Regions from separate parts of the Kocuria sp. CH-021 genome, predicted to be linked through region 2. Evidence: riboswitches for the same ligand, from Rfam matches in the RefSeq annotation. Region 2 holds a riboswitch; each other region holds the start of a gene.
The links. A riboswitch is a leader RNA that binds a small molecule or an ion and turns the genes downstream of it on or off. The one in region 2 is predicted to bind thiamine pyrophosphate.

Region 1 (4,784 bases), on a different contig from region 2:
AGTGCCGCGCACGGGGGCCAGCAAGCCCGCGAGCGTCAGCGCCAGCGTGGACTTCCCGGCGCCGTTGGGCCCGGTGAGGGCCAGCGCGCGGCCACGGTGCAGGCTCAGGCGGACGTCCTCGACCGCCGTGGGCAGGTCCCGTCCCACGGCGGCGTCGTCCGGGGTGCGTCCGCGCCGCCGCGCCCGGCGGCGGGCGCGCAGCTGGCGTGCCGAGGGCTGGCTGCGGGAGACGCACAGACCGGTGGCGCTCAGCAGCCGACCGTCCTGCGCGGGACGCTCCTGACCGGCACGCTCCCGCTCGGGATGCTCCTGCTCAGGACAGGACTGCCCGGCACCCTCCCGTCCAGGGCGCTCGGGCCCGGCACGCTCCTGCTCAGGACAGGACAGCCCGGCACGCTCCCGTTCCGGACGCTCCTGCTCGGACCGGCGCGCCGGCGCGCGCGTGGCCGGCACCCGGCCGGGGACCCACACCCCCGCCCTGCTGAGCTCGTCGGCCGCCGCGCCGAGCACCTGCTCCGGGGACCCGTCGTGGGCGATGCCCCCGTCGTGGCCGAGCACCAGGACACGGTCCACGACCTCGGCCCACACGGCCACGCGGTGCTCCACGACCACGAGCGTGGCACCGCTGCGGTCCAGGCAGGCCACCACGGCGTCGCGGACCTGCCGCACGCCGGCAGGATCCAGATTGGCGGTCGGCTCGTCGAGCAGCAGCAGCCCGGGGCTCATGGCCACGGCGCCGGCGAGCGCGAGGCGCTGCTTCTGCCCGCCCGACAGGGCCGCGGTGGAGTGCCCGAGCGGGAGGTCGAGGCCCACGTCGTCGAGCGCCGCCCGCACCCGCGGCCAGATCTGTTCCCGGGGCACCGCGAGGTTCTCGAGGCCGAAGGCGGTGTCGTCACCGATCCGGGACAGCACCACCTGGGACTCGGGGTCCTGCTGCACGAGTCCGGCGCGGCCCCGCGCCTGATGCGGCGGCATGCCGTCGAGCAGCAGCTCGCCGGACCCGGACTGCCCGTCGTCGTCGTGGAGGACCCCGGCCAGGGCGTGCAGGAGGGTGGACTTGCCCGCCCCGCTGGGTCCCAGCAGGAGCACTCGCTCCCCAGGCTCCACCACGAGGTCGAGGCCGCGCAGCGCCGCCGTGTCCCGCCCGGGGTGGTGCCAGCCGAAGCCGCGGGCCTCGACGCGCGCGCCGCGGGCGGCGGGCACCGCACGGCGCTGGGCCGTGGGCGCCGTCATCGCCGCACGGCCCGCCCGGAGGCGAGGCCCTGCAGGACGCCGGTGCCCGCGAGCGCCCGCACCACGGCGTGCATGAGGAGGCCGGCGAGCACCGCCCCGGAGACGGCCGTCAGGAGCACGTAGACCACCTGGTGGCCGAGCGCCCACTCGTAGTTGTAGAGGATGTTCTCGTGCACGCCCAGGAAGATCCCGCTCACGGCGCCTGCGACGGCCGCCGTGAGGGCGTCGAAGCGGCGGTACCGGAAGGCGGCGAAGGCCAGCTCGGCGCCGACGCCCTGGACGAGGCCGGAGAGGACCACGAGCAGGCCGAAGTGGGTTCCCAGGAAGCTCTCGATCACGGCGGCGAGCAGCTCGCAGAACAGCGCGGCACCGGGCTTGCGGATGATCAGTCCGCCGAGCACGCCGGCCACGAGCCAGCCGCCGGCGATCAGGCCCACGGCGGGCGGGTAGGCGACCGCGGCCGTGCCGACCACGGGGTAGAGCAGGTTCGACCACGCCCAGAAGACGACCGCGCACACGGCGGCGAGGACGGCGGCCACGACGATGTCGACGACGCGCCAGGACGAGGCGCCGGACGTGCCGGGGCGGCGGGCGGGGCGGTGGGTGGTGGTGTTCACGGTGGGTTCCTCCTGGGCTCAGCGAGCCGTCGGTGCCAGGAGGGGACGGGATTCCTCCGGGCCGCGCCGGTGGCGCGCTCCCGGGGAACACCCCTGAGATGCTCGACTCCCTTCGCCGGTGCTAACCGGAGCAGGTTCGAGGGTCTGCGGCGATCCGCACTCTCAGCGCCACGCCGGTGTCCCGGGCGGGGCGCTCCCCTGTCGTTCAGTGCCACCGAGTCTACCCCGCCGCCCGGCCGCCCGTGCACGTCCGCAGGCACCAGCATCCCGCCGCGACGCTGCGGCGCCCCTTCCGCACGCCGCCGTGCTGGTTCCGGATGCCCCCGCTGTGCGGGGGCCGCACGACGAAGGGGTCAGCACGACGAAGGGGCCCGTCCGGTCGCGCACCGCAGCGGTGTGCGACCGGACGGGCCCCTCACGAGGTGCGCCCTGCGCTCAGACCTCGGCCTGGCTCGAGGCCTTGGGGTTCTCCTGGGACTTGTTCTCCATCTTCGCGACCTGCCGGTGCACGGCGACCTTGATGATGGTGCCGACGAGGCCGGTGATGACGGACCAGATGATGATGGCCGTCCAGGTCTCGCTGGGGTCCGGGTTCTTGGCCGGCGGCGGGTTGCCCGTGACGCGCGTCCAGACCGAGCCGAGCACCTTGTGCGAGAGGACCACGCCGCCCAGCGAGGCGCCGGTGCCGAGGAGTTCGATGACCTTGTCGTTCATGGAGTGCTGCTCCTTGTCGTCCGGGGGACGCGAGTGCGCCCTGTCGATCCCGACCAGCCTAACGCGTCCCCGCCGATCCGTCAGTCTGCTGTCCGTCCGCTCGCCGGCCGTCCGCGCTCGGCGCCGGAGTCCCCGCGGCGGCGCGCCCGGCGGCATCCCCGGCGGCGCTCCCCGCGGCATCCTCTCCGTGGCTCTCCCCGGCGCTCTCCGTGGCCCTCTCCATGGCGCTCTCTGTGGCGCTCTTCCCTGCCCGGTTGAGCACCTCCTGTAGGTCGTCCTGCGTGAGCGTGTTCCGATTGAGGTGCTTGGAACGGTACGTGGACCGTCCCACCATGTGCGCCGAGACGGGCACGGTGAGCAGCTGGAAGATCCAGCCGAGGACGATGAGCGGGATCATGACGGGATCACGGTTCTCCAGCGCGACCGCCGTGAGCATCAGGAGCAGCCCGAAGACCTGCGGCTTGGTGCCGGCGTGCATGCGCGTCAGCAGGTCCGGGAAGCGGACCAGGCCGATCGCGGCCGCGAGGGACATCAGCGCGCCGACCACGAGGCACACGGCCGCGGCGGCGTCCAGGACGGTGTCCAGCACGGCGCTCACCGCCCGTGCTCGGCGGTCTGGGTGGCGAAGCGGGCCACCGTCACCGAGCCGATGAAGCCGACCAGGGAGACGATCACCATGAGGATCAGGTTGTTGAGGTGCCCGTGGTAGGCCATCTCCACGGCGAGGGCGGCCGCGACGACGGCCAGCAGCACGTCGGTGGCCACCACCCGGTCCAGCAGGGAGGGACCCTTGGCGAGGCGGTACAGGGTGCCCGCCGCGGCCGCGCTGAGCAGCACGGCCGCGACGGCCACGGCGATCTCCATCACGGGCGGTCCTCCTCGGGGGCATCGGTCGGGGCATCGGTCGGGGCGTCGGTCGGGCCTTGGGCCGTCGGATCGGCCGCCGGATCGGCCGTCGGATCGGCCGGGGCGTCGTCGCGGCGGCCGCCCACGATCTGCTGGCTCGCGGTGACCGGGGAGCCGATCGCGGCGCTGTCCCGGTGGTCCGTGCCGGCGGGTCCTCCTCCGCGGCGCTCGGCCCGCAGTGCGGCGAGCTCCTCCGGCGTGCCCATGATCCTGATCCAGGCGGCCTCCACCCGCAGCGCGGAGCGGCGGAACCGTTCGGCCTCCTCGGCGTTGCGGACGTTGAGCGCGTGGAAGTACAGCGTCCCGGCGGCACGGTCCACCTCCACGACGAATGAGCCGGGGATCAGGGTCATGGTGTGCCCGGTGGCCGTCAGGAGCAGGTCCGAGCGGGTGCGCAGGCGCACGCCGACCACGGCGTTGCGCGCGCGCGGCCCCACGAGGATCGCGATGAGCATCACCTCGACGCTCGCCTTGGCGACCTGCCACACGAAGGTCACGGCGAAGACCGCGAACTGGAGGACGTTGAACCGGCCGGACAGCTGCACGGGCGGGAGATAGAGCACCCACGTCACGAGCAGGGCCAGCACCAGGCCGACCAGCAGGTTGCCGAGGCCGAAGTCCCCCCACAGGGCGCCCCACACGACCACGAGCCACACCAGCAGCGGCAGCTCGACGAGCAGGGAGTTCCTGGGCCGGGTCACGGGGTCTCCTCCACCACGGGCCGCGGCGCGGACGCAGGGTCCAGCACGGCCTCGACGTAGCGCTCGGGGCGGGAGAGGTTCTCCGCGGCGTTGTCCGCGAGCTGGAACAGCGGCCCGGCGAACACCGTCAGGGCCACGCCCACCGCGACGAGGGCCGAGGCCCCGCCGAGCATCGAGGGGGACATCAGGCGCACGTCGCCCTTGCCAGCGAACCGGCCCGCCTGGTCGTCGACGGCACCGGAGGTGAGCAGGAACCGGGAGCCCGCGGGCACCGGGGCCAGCAGGATCGGGTCCGGGTACTCCGCGTCCTCCGGGGCGCGCAGAAACACGCGGTTCCACACCCGCATCAGGGTCAGCAGGGTCAGCAGGGACACCGCCACGGACCCCGCCACCAGGGCGTAGGCCAGCCCGTCCCCCTGGTCCACACCGGCCTGCAGCAGGCCCGCCTTGCCCAGGAACCCCGAGAACGGCGGGATCCCCCCGAGGTTGAGCGCGGGCACGAGGTAGAGCAGCGCGAGCAGCGGGGAGATCCGGGCCAGCCCGGCCAGCCGGTCCACGTTGGTGGATCCGCCGCGGCGCTCGATCAGCCCGGCCACCAGGAACAGGCTGGTCT
Region 2 (4,784 bases):
CGTTCCCTGCTCGGCGCCGTGCCCGGGAGCGCCGTACTGAGGGGCGCCGTACCCGGGTCCGCCGTATCCCGGTGCGCCCTGACCGGGAGCCCCCTGGCCGGGGTACTGCCCGGGCGGCGGGGGAGCCGGCGTCGCGGGACTCACGCCCCACCGCGGCGCCTCGGGCGGGTCCGCGGGCGGGGCCTCCGGTGGCGGCGACCCTGCGCCGGGACCGCCCGCCGCGGGCGGCGCCGGGGCGGGCGGCGGTCCCGCGACCGGGCCCGGCGTCGGCGGCAGGGCCTCGCCCGAGAGCACGGGGCCGTCCTCGCGGTGGCCCTTCTCCGCCTCGGTCAGCAGGGTCACGAACTGCTCGAGCGGCTCGGAGCCGTCGTGCTCCCGCGCCAGGAAGCGCTCGGCGCGGCGGCGCACCACCTTGTAGACGCGCCCGTCGTCGGGAACGCCCAGGTCCCGGGCGGCCCGCGCCACGGCGAGCGGGGGCTGCTCCGGCAGGGGGTTCGTGCCCCACTCCAGGAGCCCGGTCAGCAGCGGGCGCTCGAGCACCGAGGACAGCGCCGCCCGGGCGCCCGGCACCCGGGTCAGCTCCAGCAGCCCGCTCGGCGGGGCGGACGGGCACCCCGGCACGTCGCTGGGCAGCCGGGCCGCGCGCTCCAGCCAGAAGGTGTCGCCGAAGAGGGTGGCGAGCAGCACGGCCGCGGCCAGCCGGTCGTCGCCCGGCGCGGCGTCCTCCGGGGCGCCCTGCTCCCAGTGGGTGCCGAGCGCGCGGCGGGCGGGCTCACCGGCCAGCCGGACGCGCAGCTGCACGTCCTCCGGGCCGCGGGCGGTCTCCGCGGGACGCTCCACCGCGTGCCGCACCTGGGGGTCGAGCTCGGGGTCCATGGGCCACTCCTCCGTCGTCGTCCGTGGGTCCATGCTCTCAGAACGTGCTGAGCGCAGGCGGGGAGCCGGGGAGGGATCAGGCGGGGAGCAGGCTGCGCAGCTGCCCCGCGGCGACCCGGGGATCGGGGGCCTCGGTGACGGCGCGGACGACGACGACGCCGCGCGCCCCGGCCGCCAGCACCTGCGGGAGCCGCGGCTCGTCGATGCCGCCGATGGCGAACCACGGCACGGGCAGGACCTCCGGGCCCGCGGCGAGCCGGGCCTCCGTGAGCTCGGCGACCGCGCGGACGAACTCCAGGCCGGTGGCGGGGCGCCCCGGCTTGGTGGGCGTGGCCCAGACGGGGCCGGTGCAGAAGTAGTCGACGTCCGGGTCCTCCAGCGCCTCCCGGGCCTGGCCGAGGTCGTGGGTGGAGCGCCCGATCAGCACGTCGGAGCCCAGCAGCTGCCGGGCCTGCGCGGGGGAGAGGTCGTGCTGGCCCACGTGGAAGACGTCGGCGCCCACGAGGGCGGCGATGTCGGCGCGGTCGTTGACGGCGAACAGGGCGTCGTACTCGGCGGCGACCCGGCCCAGCAGCCGCAGCGCGGCGATCTCCTCGTCCGCGTCGATGCTCTTGTCCCGCAGCTGGACGATGTCCGCGCCGCCGGCGTACGCCGCGTGCAGGAACTCCTCGAGGTCACCCCGGTTCCGGCGGGCGTCCGTGCACACGTACAGCCGGGCGGCGTGGAGCGCGGCCGTCCGGGCGTCGCGCAGGGAGGAGTCAGCGGGGACGGAGTCGGCGGGGACGGAGTCGGCGGGGGCGGAGGCGGCACGGGTATGCTGGGTCACACGCTGATGATAGGTCAGCGGTTCTGCGGGAGCCTCACCGGGGGCTGAGAGGGCGTCCAGCGCCGACCGCCACACCTGATGCGGGTCATGCCGCCGTAGGAAAGGACAGCCCGAGTGACGTCTGCGCACCCCGCCCCGGCGACCGCGCCCCATCCTCTGGTCGAGCAGCCCGTGCACGTCCGGGCCGACGTCGTCGTGGTCGGCGCGGGGGTGATCGGCCTGGCCACCGCCTGGGAGCTGCGCCGCCGCGGCCGCTCCGTGGCCGTGGTGGACCCCGAGCCGGGCTCCGGCGCCAGCCGCGCCGCGGCCGGGATGCTGGCCCCGGTGAGCGAGGTGCAGTACCAGCAGGAGCCCCTCTACCCCCTCATGACCGCCTCGGCGGCCGAGTACCCGGCGTTCGTGGCCGCCCTCGAGCAGGCCGCCGGCGGGACGGTGGGCCACCGGGCCACCGAGACCCTGGTCTGCGGTGTGGACGCCGCCGACCGGCAGGCCCTGGCGGACCTCCGCGAGCTGCAGGCCCGGCACGGCATGACCGTGGAGCAGCTGAGCCTGCGGGCCGCCCGGGCCCTCGAACCGGCCCTGAGCCCCCGGCTGTCCGCCGCGTTCCGGATCCCCGACGACCACCAGGTGGACCCGCGCGGCCTCGTGGCCGGACTGCTCGCCGCCCTCACCGCCCCGGAGCCCTCGGAGCCTTCCGAGTCCGCTCAGCCACCAAAGCCCCCGGCATCCCCGGGACCCTCCCGGTCCCCGGCCTCGTCGGAATCCCGGGAATCCCCGGAATCTCCGGGGTCCCTGCGGTCCCCGGAGGGCGCCGGGCTCCCCGGCCTCCCGGGCGGGCGCGACGGCGGGCCGGCCCGCCTCGTCCACGGCCGCGCCACGGGACTGCGCCGCAGCGCCGAGGGCGCCGTGACCGGTGTCCGCCTGGCCGACGGCGGGATGGTCTCGGCGTCCTGGACCGTGCTCGCCCCGGGGACCGGCCTCGGCGACCTCGAGGAGCTGCCGGAGGGCTGGCACCCGCCCCTGCGCCCGGTGCACGGGGACATCCTGCGCGCCCGGGTCCCCGCCGGAGCGCCCGAGCTGCTCGAGCGCACCGTCCGCGGCCTGGTGCACGGGACACCCGTCTACCTGGTGCCCCGCACCGACGGGACCGTGGTGATCGGGGCGACCTCCCGCGAGGACGACCTCGCCGGACCCAGCGCCGGCGGCGTGTTCCGGCTGCTGCGCGACGCCCAGGCGCTGGTGCCCGGCGTCACCGACCTCGAGCTCGTCGAGGTGCTGGCCCGCGCCCGGCCCGGCACCCCGGACGACATCCCGTACCTGGGGCGGGTCCGCGACCCGGACGGCACGCCCGTGCCGGGGCTCGTGGTCTCCACCGGCTACTTCCGCCACGGCGTCCTGCTGGCCCCGCTGGCCGCCCGGCTCGCCGCGCAGCTCGTCGCCGGCGGCGCCGGGCCGGACCCCGGCGCCGACGCCGAGCACCTCGCCACCACCGACCCGCACCGCTTCGACCGCCCCGTCGAGGCCCGTCGAGGGGACCCCGCCCCGGCCGCCGCCGGGCCCGGCCCCGGGAACAGGAGCACCCGATGACCGCCATCACCCTCAACGGCCGGCCGCACACGGCGGCGGAGGACGCCACCGTCGTCGACCTCGTCGCCGAGACCGTCGGCCGCGCCCTGGGCCCGGACGGCGCCCCGCGGGACGGCGGGCGCCTCGGCGTCGCCGTGGCCGTGGACGCCGCGGTCGTCCCCCGCAGCCGCTGGGCCCGCACGCCCGTGGCCGAGGGCCAGGCCGTCGAGATCATCACCGCTGTCCAAGGAGGCTGACGTGACCCACCCGCACCCCCACCCCATACACGACCCGCTGGTGCTCGACGGCACGGAACTGTCCTCCCGGCTGATCATGGGCACCGGAGGCCTCAGCTCGCTGCACACCCTCGAGCAGGCGCTGCTGGCCTCCGGCACCGAGCTGACCACCGTGGCCCTGCGCCGCTACGCACCCGGTCAGGGGGACTCCCTCTTCGCGATGCTCGAGCGCAACGACATCCGGATCCTGCCCAACACCGCCGGCTGCTACACCGCCCGGGACGCGCTGCTGACCGCCGAGCTCGGGCGGGAGGCGCTCGAGACCGACTGGGTGAAGCTCGAGGTCATCGCCGACGAGGACACGCTGCTGCCCGACGTGGTGGAGCTCCTCGACGCCACTGAGCAGCTCGTGGCCCGCGGCTTCAAGGTCTTCGCCTACACCTCGGACGACCCGGCCGTGGCCCGGCGCCTCGAGGACCTGGGCGCGGCCGCGGTGATGCCCCTGGGCGCCCCCATCGGCACGGGGCTGGGCATCCTCAACCCGCACAACATCGAGCTCATCGCCTCCCGGGCGTCGGTGCCCGTGGTGCTCGACGCCGGGATCGGCACCGCCTCCGAGGCCGCCCTGGCCATGGAGCTGGGCTGCGACGCCGTGCTGCTCGCCAGCGCCGTCACCCGCGCCCAGGACCCGGTGGCGATGGCCACCGCGATGCGCCACGCCGTGCTCGCCGGCCGGCTCGCCGCCGGGGCCGGGCGCATCCCCGCCCGCCGCCACGCCCACGCGTCCTCGCCCATGGCCGGGCGGGTCGGCACGGACGCCCCCGACGACGGGCCCGCCGTCGGCCCGGCCGACGTCCCGCGCGGTGACTGGGCACCCGTGGGGGAGCGGCCGTGAGCCCGCTGCCCCCGCTCGTGGCGCCCGGCCCCGAGCTGACGCGCGAGGAGCTCGAGCGCTACGCCCGGCACCTGACCCTGCCCGGGATCGGGCCGCTCGGCCAGCGGCGGCTGGGCCGCGCCCGCGTGCTCGTCGTCGGCGCCGGGGGTCTGGGCGCCCCGGCCCTGCAGTACCTCGCGGCGGCGGGGGTGGGGACCATCGGGATCGTCGACGACGACGTCGTGGCGCTCTCCAACCTGCAGCGCCAGGTGGTGCACACCACCGCCGACGTCGGCCGGCCCAAGGCCGTCTCCGCCGCCGAGGCCGTCACCGCGCTCAACCCGCTGGTCGAGGTCCGCACCCATCCCGTCCGGCTGGACGCGGACAACGCCGTGGACATCATCCG
Region 3 (4,784 bases), on a different contig from region 2:
CGAGGATCTCGCCGGCGTTGACGGTCTGGCCGCCGAAGCGCTTCACGCCGAGGTACTGCGCGTTGGAGTCGCGACCGTTGCGAGTGGAGCTCGCGCCCTTCTTGTGTGCCATGAGGTGTGCCTACCTTCGGGTCTTTACTGGCTGATGGAGTCTGGAGGGGAACCGGGCCGATCAGGCGTCGATGCCGGTCACCTTCACGGTGGTCAGCTCGGCACGGAAGCCCTGGCGCTTCTTGTAGCCGGTCTTGTTCTTGAACTTCTGGATGGAGATCTTGGGACCGCGGAGGTTCTCGACGATCTCGGCCGTGACCTTGACGTTCGCCAGGGTCGGGGCATCCGAGGTGATCTTGTCCCCGTCGACCAGCAGCAGGGCAGGGAGCTCGATGGTGCTGCCTGCTCCGCCGGCGACGCGGTCAAGGGTAACGAGGTCTCCGACGGAAACCTTTTCCTGGCGGCCGCCAGCGCGGACAATCGCGTACACCACTTGGGAACTCACTTCTCTCGACGTCATGTGTAAACAGTGTGGGTCGAGCGCATACCTGTCAGGACCAACGACGTTGAGACGAGCTGTCGGTGACCGGCCCGTGGGACTAGGCCGAGGTCAGCGCAGGTTCGCCGCAATTCAGGAACTGCACCCGCATGTGCCGCCAGGTGGGGTGTCGAGTTTTTACACGCGCGCACCGGCATGGCACCGAAGATCAAGACTACTCGATCCGGTCAATGCCCGCCAACCGGCGCCCCGTCCCCGGCGCGGCGAAGAAGTCCCGCTCGAGCGCGCAGGCCTCCAGGAACACCTCCCGCATCCGCTCCCGGACCTCCGCCGGGGCCGCCCGGGCGGCGTCGTCGAGCAGCCGCCGTGCCGTGCGGGTGGCCTCCTGGAACCCCTCGTCCGCGTACGTGGCGAGCCAGTCGGCGTAGGGGTGCTCGCCGGGCCCGCCGGCCGCGGCGAGCTCGCCCAGGTGGCGTCCCACGTCCGCGTACACCCAGTAGCACGGGAGCACGGCCGCGAGGCCCACGGGGTAGGGCTCCGCGGCGGTGGCCGCGAGCAGGAAGGTGGTGTACCGCCGTGTCACCTCCGCCGGCTCGTCCCGCGCGCCGCCGTCCCCCGCGTGCTGCAGCCGGGCCCGGTGCAGCTGCGCCTCGGTCTCGGTGCAGGACACGGCGCCGGCCGCGAAGAACAGCCGCTGCTCCTCGTCGGGCGCCCGTGCCGCCAGCAGGGCGAGCGCCCTGCTGTAGCCGTCGAGGTACTGCAGGTCCTGGTCGAGGTAGGCGAGGAAGCGGTCCGGCTCGAGCCGCCCGTCCCCGAGGCGGCGCACGAACTCGAGCTCCTCGATCTCCCGCCGCAAGGCCGCGGAGGCCTCCCACAGCTCGTCGCTGAACCGCTCCGGCACGGTGCCCCAGGTCTCGAGGGCGTGCTGGACGTGGTGGAAGTGGTGGACGGGCCCGCTCCCGTGGCCGACGGAGAGCTCCCCGGAGGTCTCGAGGGCCCCGCGCAGCCAGTCCCGGGCGATCCGCAGGCTCCGGGGCCAGTCCCCGTGCCGGGCCTGGAGGGTGGCCAGGGCCGAGGAGAGGGAGCACCCGGTGCCGTGCGAGTTCTCGGTGGGCACCCGGACGCCGTCGAACGCCACGAGGGGCTCCGGGGCGTCCGGGCCCACGAGGGCGTCCGGGGTCCGGTCCCCGGTGAGGTGCCCGCCCTTGACGAGCACCAGGGTCCCGTGGGCGCGGGCCACGCGGTGGCCCTGCGCGAGGGCCTCCTCCCACGACGACGCCGTGTCCTCGCCTGCCAGCACGGCGAGCTCCTGCAGGTTCGGGGTGATCAGGTCGGCGAGGCCCAGCATCGAGCGCAGGGCGTCCTCGGCGTCGGGCTCGAGCAGGCGCCCCCCGGAGGTCGCGACCATGACGGGGTCCAGGACCACGACCGGGGGCCGGTGGGCTCCGAGCCACCGGGTGACGGCCTCGATGACCGGCACGGAGCCGAGCATCCCGATCTTGACGGCGTCGATCTCGACGTCCTCGGCGACCGCCTCGAGCTGGGCGGTGAGGAACTCGACCGGCGGGACGTGGATGGCGCGCACGCCCACGGTGTTCTGCACGACGACGGCGGTGACGGCGCTCATCCCGTAGCCGCCCATCGCGGCGATCGACTTGAGGTCCGCGTGCTGGCCGGCCCCGCCCGTGGGGTCGGTGCCGGCGACGGCCAGGACGCGGGGCACGCGTGCGCTCACAGCGCCACCTCCTCGGCGGGCGCCGCGCCGAAGGCGCGCACGTAGCGGGCGGCAGCGGCCGCGGGGTCGGGAGCGGCGCAGATCCCGGAGACCACGGCCAGCCCGGCGGCGCCCGCGGCGCGCAGGGCGGCGGCGTCCTCGGCCTGCACCCCGCCGATGGCCAGGCAGGGCAGAGAGGTGCGCGCCGCCGCGCGGGCGAAGCCCTCGACGCCCAGCGGCTCGGGGTGGTCGGGCTTGGTGCGCGTCGCCCGCACCGCCCCGACGCCCAGGTAGTCGACCGTGCCGGCGGGCAGCGCGGAGGCGGTGTCGAGCTCCTCGGCCGTGGCCGCGCTGAGGCCCAGCACGGCGTCGGGGCCGCAGATCCGCCGGGCGAGCGCCACGGGCAGGTCCGTCTGCCCGACGTGCACCCCGGCCACGGGGGCGCCGGCCGCGCGGGCGGCAAGGTACACGTCCGCGCGGTCGTCCACGAGCACGGGGACCTGCCGGCCCACGCGCTCGGCGACGGCCGTCAGCAGGGCGACGAGATCACGGACCGGGGCGTCCTTCGCGCGGACCTGGACCATGGTGGCGCCCCCGCGCACGGCGGCGGCCACGACGTCCGGGACCGGCCGGGGCGCGCTGAGGGCGGTGTCCGTCACGAGGTGCAGGGCCAGGGCCGCGGGATCGAGGCGCGGGCTCACCGGGCCACCTCCTCGCGCACCAGCTCCGCCCGGGCGGCGACCTGCTCCGGCGTCACGGCGTACAGGCGGTCCAGCAGGGCCACGGCGAAGGACCCGGGGCCGGAGGCGTCGGCGGCCGCGTCCTCGGCGGCGAGGGTGTACACCGTGGTGGCGGCCACGGCCGCCGCGCCGGGGTCCGTGCGCACGGCGGTGAATGCGGCCATGAGGGCGCCCAGGGCGCAGCCCCCGCCGGTGATGCGGGTCAGCAGCGGCGTGCCGTGCGGGACGCGGACGACGGTGCCGTCCGGGGAGCGCACGAGGTCCACGGGCCCGGACACGGCCACCGCCGAGCCGGCCCGCTCGGCGAGCGTGGCGGCGGCGTCACGGGCGGCCTCGACGCCGTGCGTGGCGTCCGTGCCCCGCCCGCCGGAGCCGCCGGCGAGAGCCATGATCTCGGAGGCGTTGCCGCGCACGATCGCGGGCCGGAACTCGAGCAGGTCGCGGGCCAGCGCGGTGCGCACGGGCAGGGCGCCCACCGCCACGGGATCGAGGACCCACGCCCGGCCGGCGCGGTGCCGAGCCCCGACGGCCTCATAGGCGGCGCCGCGCTGCTCGGCGGTGGGCGTGCCGGTGTTGACGAGCAGGCCGTCCGCGAGCTCCGCGAAGACCCCGCCCTCGCCCTGGATGTCGGTCATCGCCGGGGACGCGCCCACGGCGAGCAGCGCGTTGGCCGTGAAGTTGGTGACCACGGCATTGGTGATGCACTGCACCAGCGGCGCCGCGGAGCGCAGGTCCTCCAGGGCCGCGGCGGCGTCCTCGGCGAGCGCGGGGTCCGGTGGTACCGGCCGGACGGCTCCCGGTGTTCCGGCGGACGTGGGTACGGCATCGCGCATCTGCGACATCCCTTCGCTAGTACTGGCTAGATCAGGTTCGACGGGTGTGTTCTCAGCCGCTCGCGCGGCACCCCGTGTCAGGTGTCCTGCCAGTCTAGTCGCTGAAGGTGCGCCGGGACGCCGGAGGGCCCCGTCCGCGGCGCTCGGGTTATTCCGGCCGTCCTGCCCTCGGGGGCTGCCGTCCGGGCGGAGGGGCACGCCGGTGATCGGCTCCCCACGGCCCGACACCATCGGGCTCGTGGGGACGTCCTGACGCTCAGAAGAAGCCGTTGCCGTGCGGCATCCGCTCCGGGACGGGCTGGCAGACCTCCCAGTGCTCGAGGATCCGGCCGTCCGAGACCCGCCACAGGTCGTAGCAGGCGGCCGGGACGCGGTCTCCGGGCTCGGCGCCTCCCTCGCCGGGACCGAGCAGGGCCTCGGTGACGGTGAGGACGAGGTCGCCCTCGCCGAGCACCCGGTGCAGGGTGCGCCGGGCGAGCCGGTCGTCCGGGCCGGGGCCGTGCTCCACGTAGCGCGGGTCGCGGGCCAGCTCCTCGAGGGCGTCCCGGTCGGCGCCGATGAGCCGCTCCTGCACCCACTCGGTCACCGCTGCCTTGTTCGCGCCGGTGCGCTCGCGCCCGGTGATCTGCCGTGGTCCGTCGATCCGGTGCGTCCCGGCCGAACCGCCGGGCAGGGGCGCCAGGGCGTCCCAGTGCTCGGCGATCTTTCCCTCCGACACCCGGAACACGTCCACCGCTGCCGTGGGGTCGGGTCCGAACCCGTGGTAGACGCAGTGGACCGCGACCATGTCGCCGTCCTCGAGCACCCGCAGGACGTCGATGCGGAAGTCCTCCGGCAGCTGCCCGAGCGCCGCGCGGAGGCCGTCCCGGCCGTCGGCCCCGAGCGCGGAGTGCTGCCGGTAGTCCGGGGCCCAGTGCCGGTCGATGGCCGAGGCGTCCCGCTCGCCGAAGAGCTCGCGGCCGGCGGTGAGGACGATCTGCTTGCTGTTCATGGCTGTCCCCTCGGGG

Region 1: linked by a shared signal. The riboswitch ahead of ACPYN7_RS02600 (ECF transporter S component) and the one ahead of ACPYN7_RS16090 (FAD-dependent oxidoreductase) in region 2 are both predicted to bind thiamine pyrophosphate.
Region 3: linked by a shared signal. The riboswitch ahead of thiM (hydroxyethylthiazole kinase) and the one ahead of ACPYN7_RS16090 (FAD-dependent oxidoreductase) in region 2 are both predicted to bind thiamine pyrophosphate.

The regions. Positions count from the first base shown of each region.
Region 1 is NZ_JBNAFK010000003.1:20,668-25,451, forward strand. Features, by position in the region: gene ACPYN7_RS02595 (ABC transporter ATP-binding protein) at 1-1,233, opposite strand, end outside; gene ACPYN7_RS02600 (ECF transporter S component) at 1,230-1,850, opposite strand; TPP riboswitch at 1,941-2,060, opposite strand; gene ACPYN7_RS02605 (DUF4235 domain-containing protein) at 2,286-2,564, opposite strand; gene mnhG (monovalent cation/H(+) antiporter subunit G) at 2,623-3,162, opposite strand; gene ACPYN7_RS02615 (monovalent cation/H+ antiporter complex subunit F) at 3,159-3,431, opposite strand; gene ACPYN7_RS02620 (Na+/H+ antiporter subunit E) at 3,428-4,171, opposite strand; gene ACPYN7_RS02625 (Na+/H+ antiporter subunit D) at 4,168-4,784, opposite strand, start outside.
Region 2 is NZ_JBNAFK010000026.1:14,921-19,704, forward strand. Features, by position in the region: gene ACPYN7_RS16080 (hypothetical protein) at 1-876, opposite strand, end outside; gene thiE (thiamine phosphate synthase) at 953-1,582, opposite strand; TPP riboswitch at 1,718-1,821, shown strand; gene ACPYN7_RS16090 (FAD-dependent oxidoreductase) at 1,817-3,289, shown strand; gene thiS (sulfur carrier protein ThiS) at 3,286-3,525, shown strand; gene ACPYN7_RS16100 (thiazole synthase) at 3,527-4,399, shown strand; gene moeB (molybdopterin-synthase adenylyltransferase MoeB) at 4,396-4,784, shown strand, end outside.
Region 3 is NZ_JBNAFK010000004.1:48,786-53,569, reverse strand. Features, by position in the region: gene rpmA (50S ribosomal protein L27) at 1-112, opposite strand, end outside; gene rplU (50S ribosomal protein L21) at 173-484, opposite strand; gene ACPYN7_RS03985 (bifunctional hydroxymethylpyrimidine kinase/phosphomethylpyrimidine kinase) at 705-2,225, opposite strand; gene thiE (thiamine phosphate synthase) at 2,222-2,905, opposite strand; gene thiM (hydroxyethylthiazole kinase) at 2,902-3,777, opposite strand; TPP riboswitch at 3,769-3,862, opposite strand; gene ACPYN7_RS03970 (nuclear transport factor 2 family protein) at 4,034-4,768, opposite strand.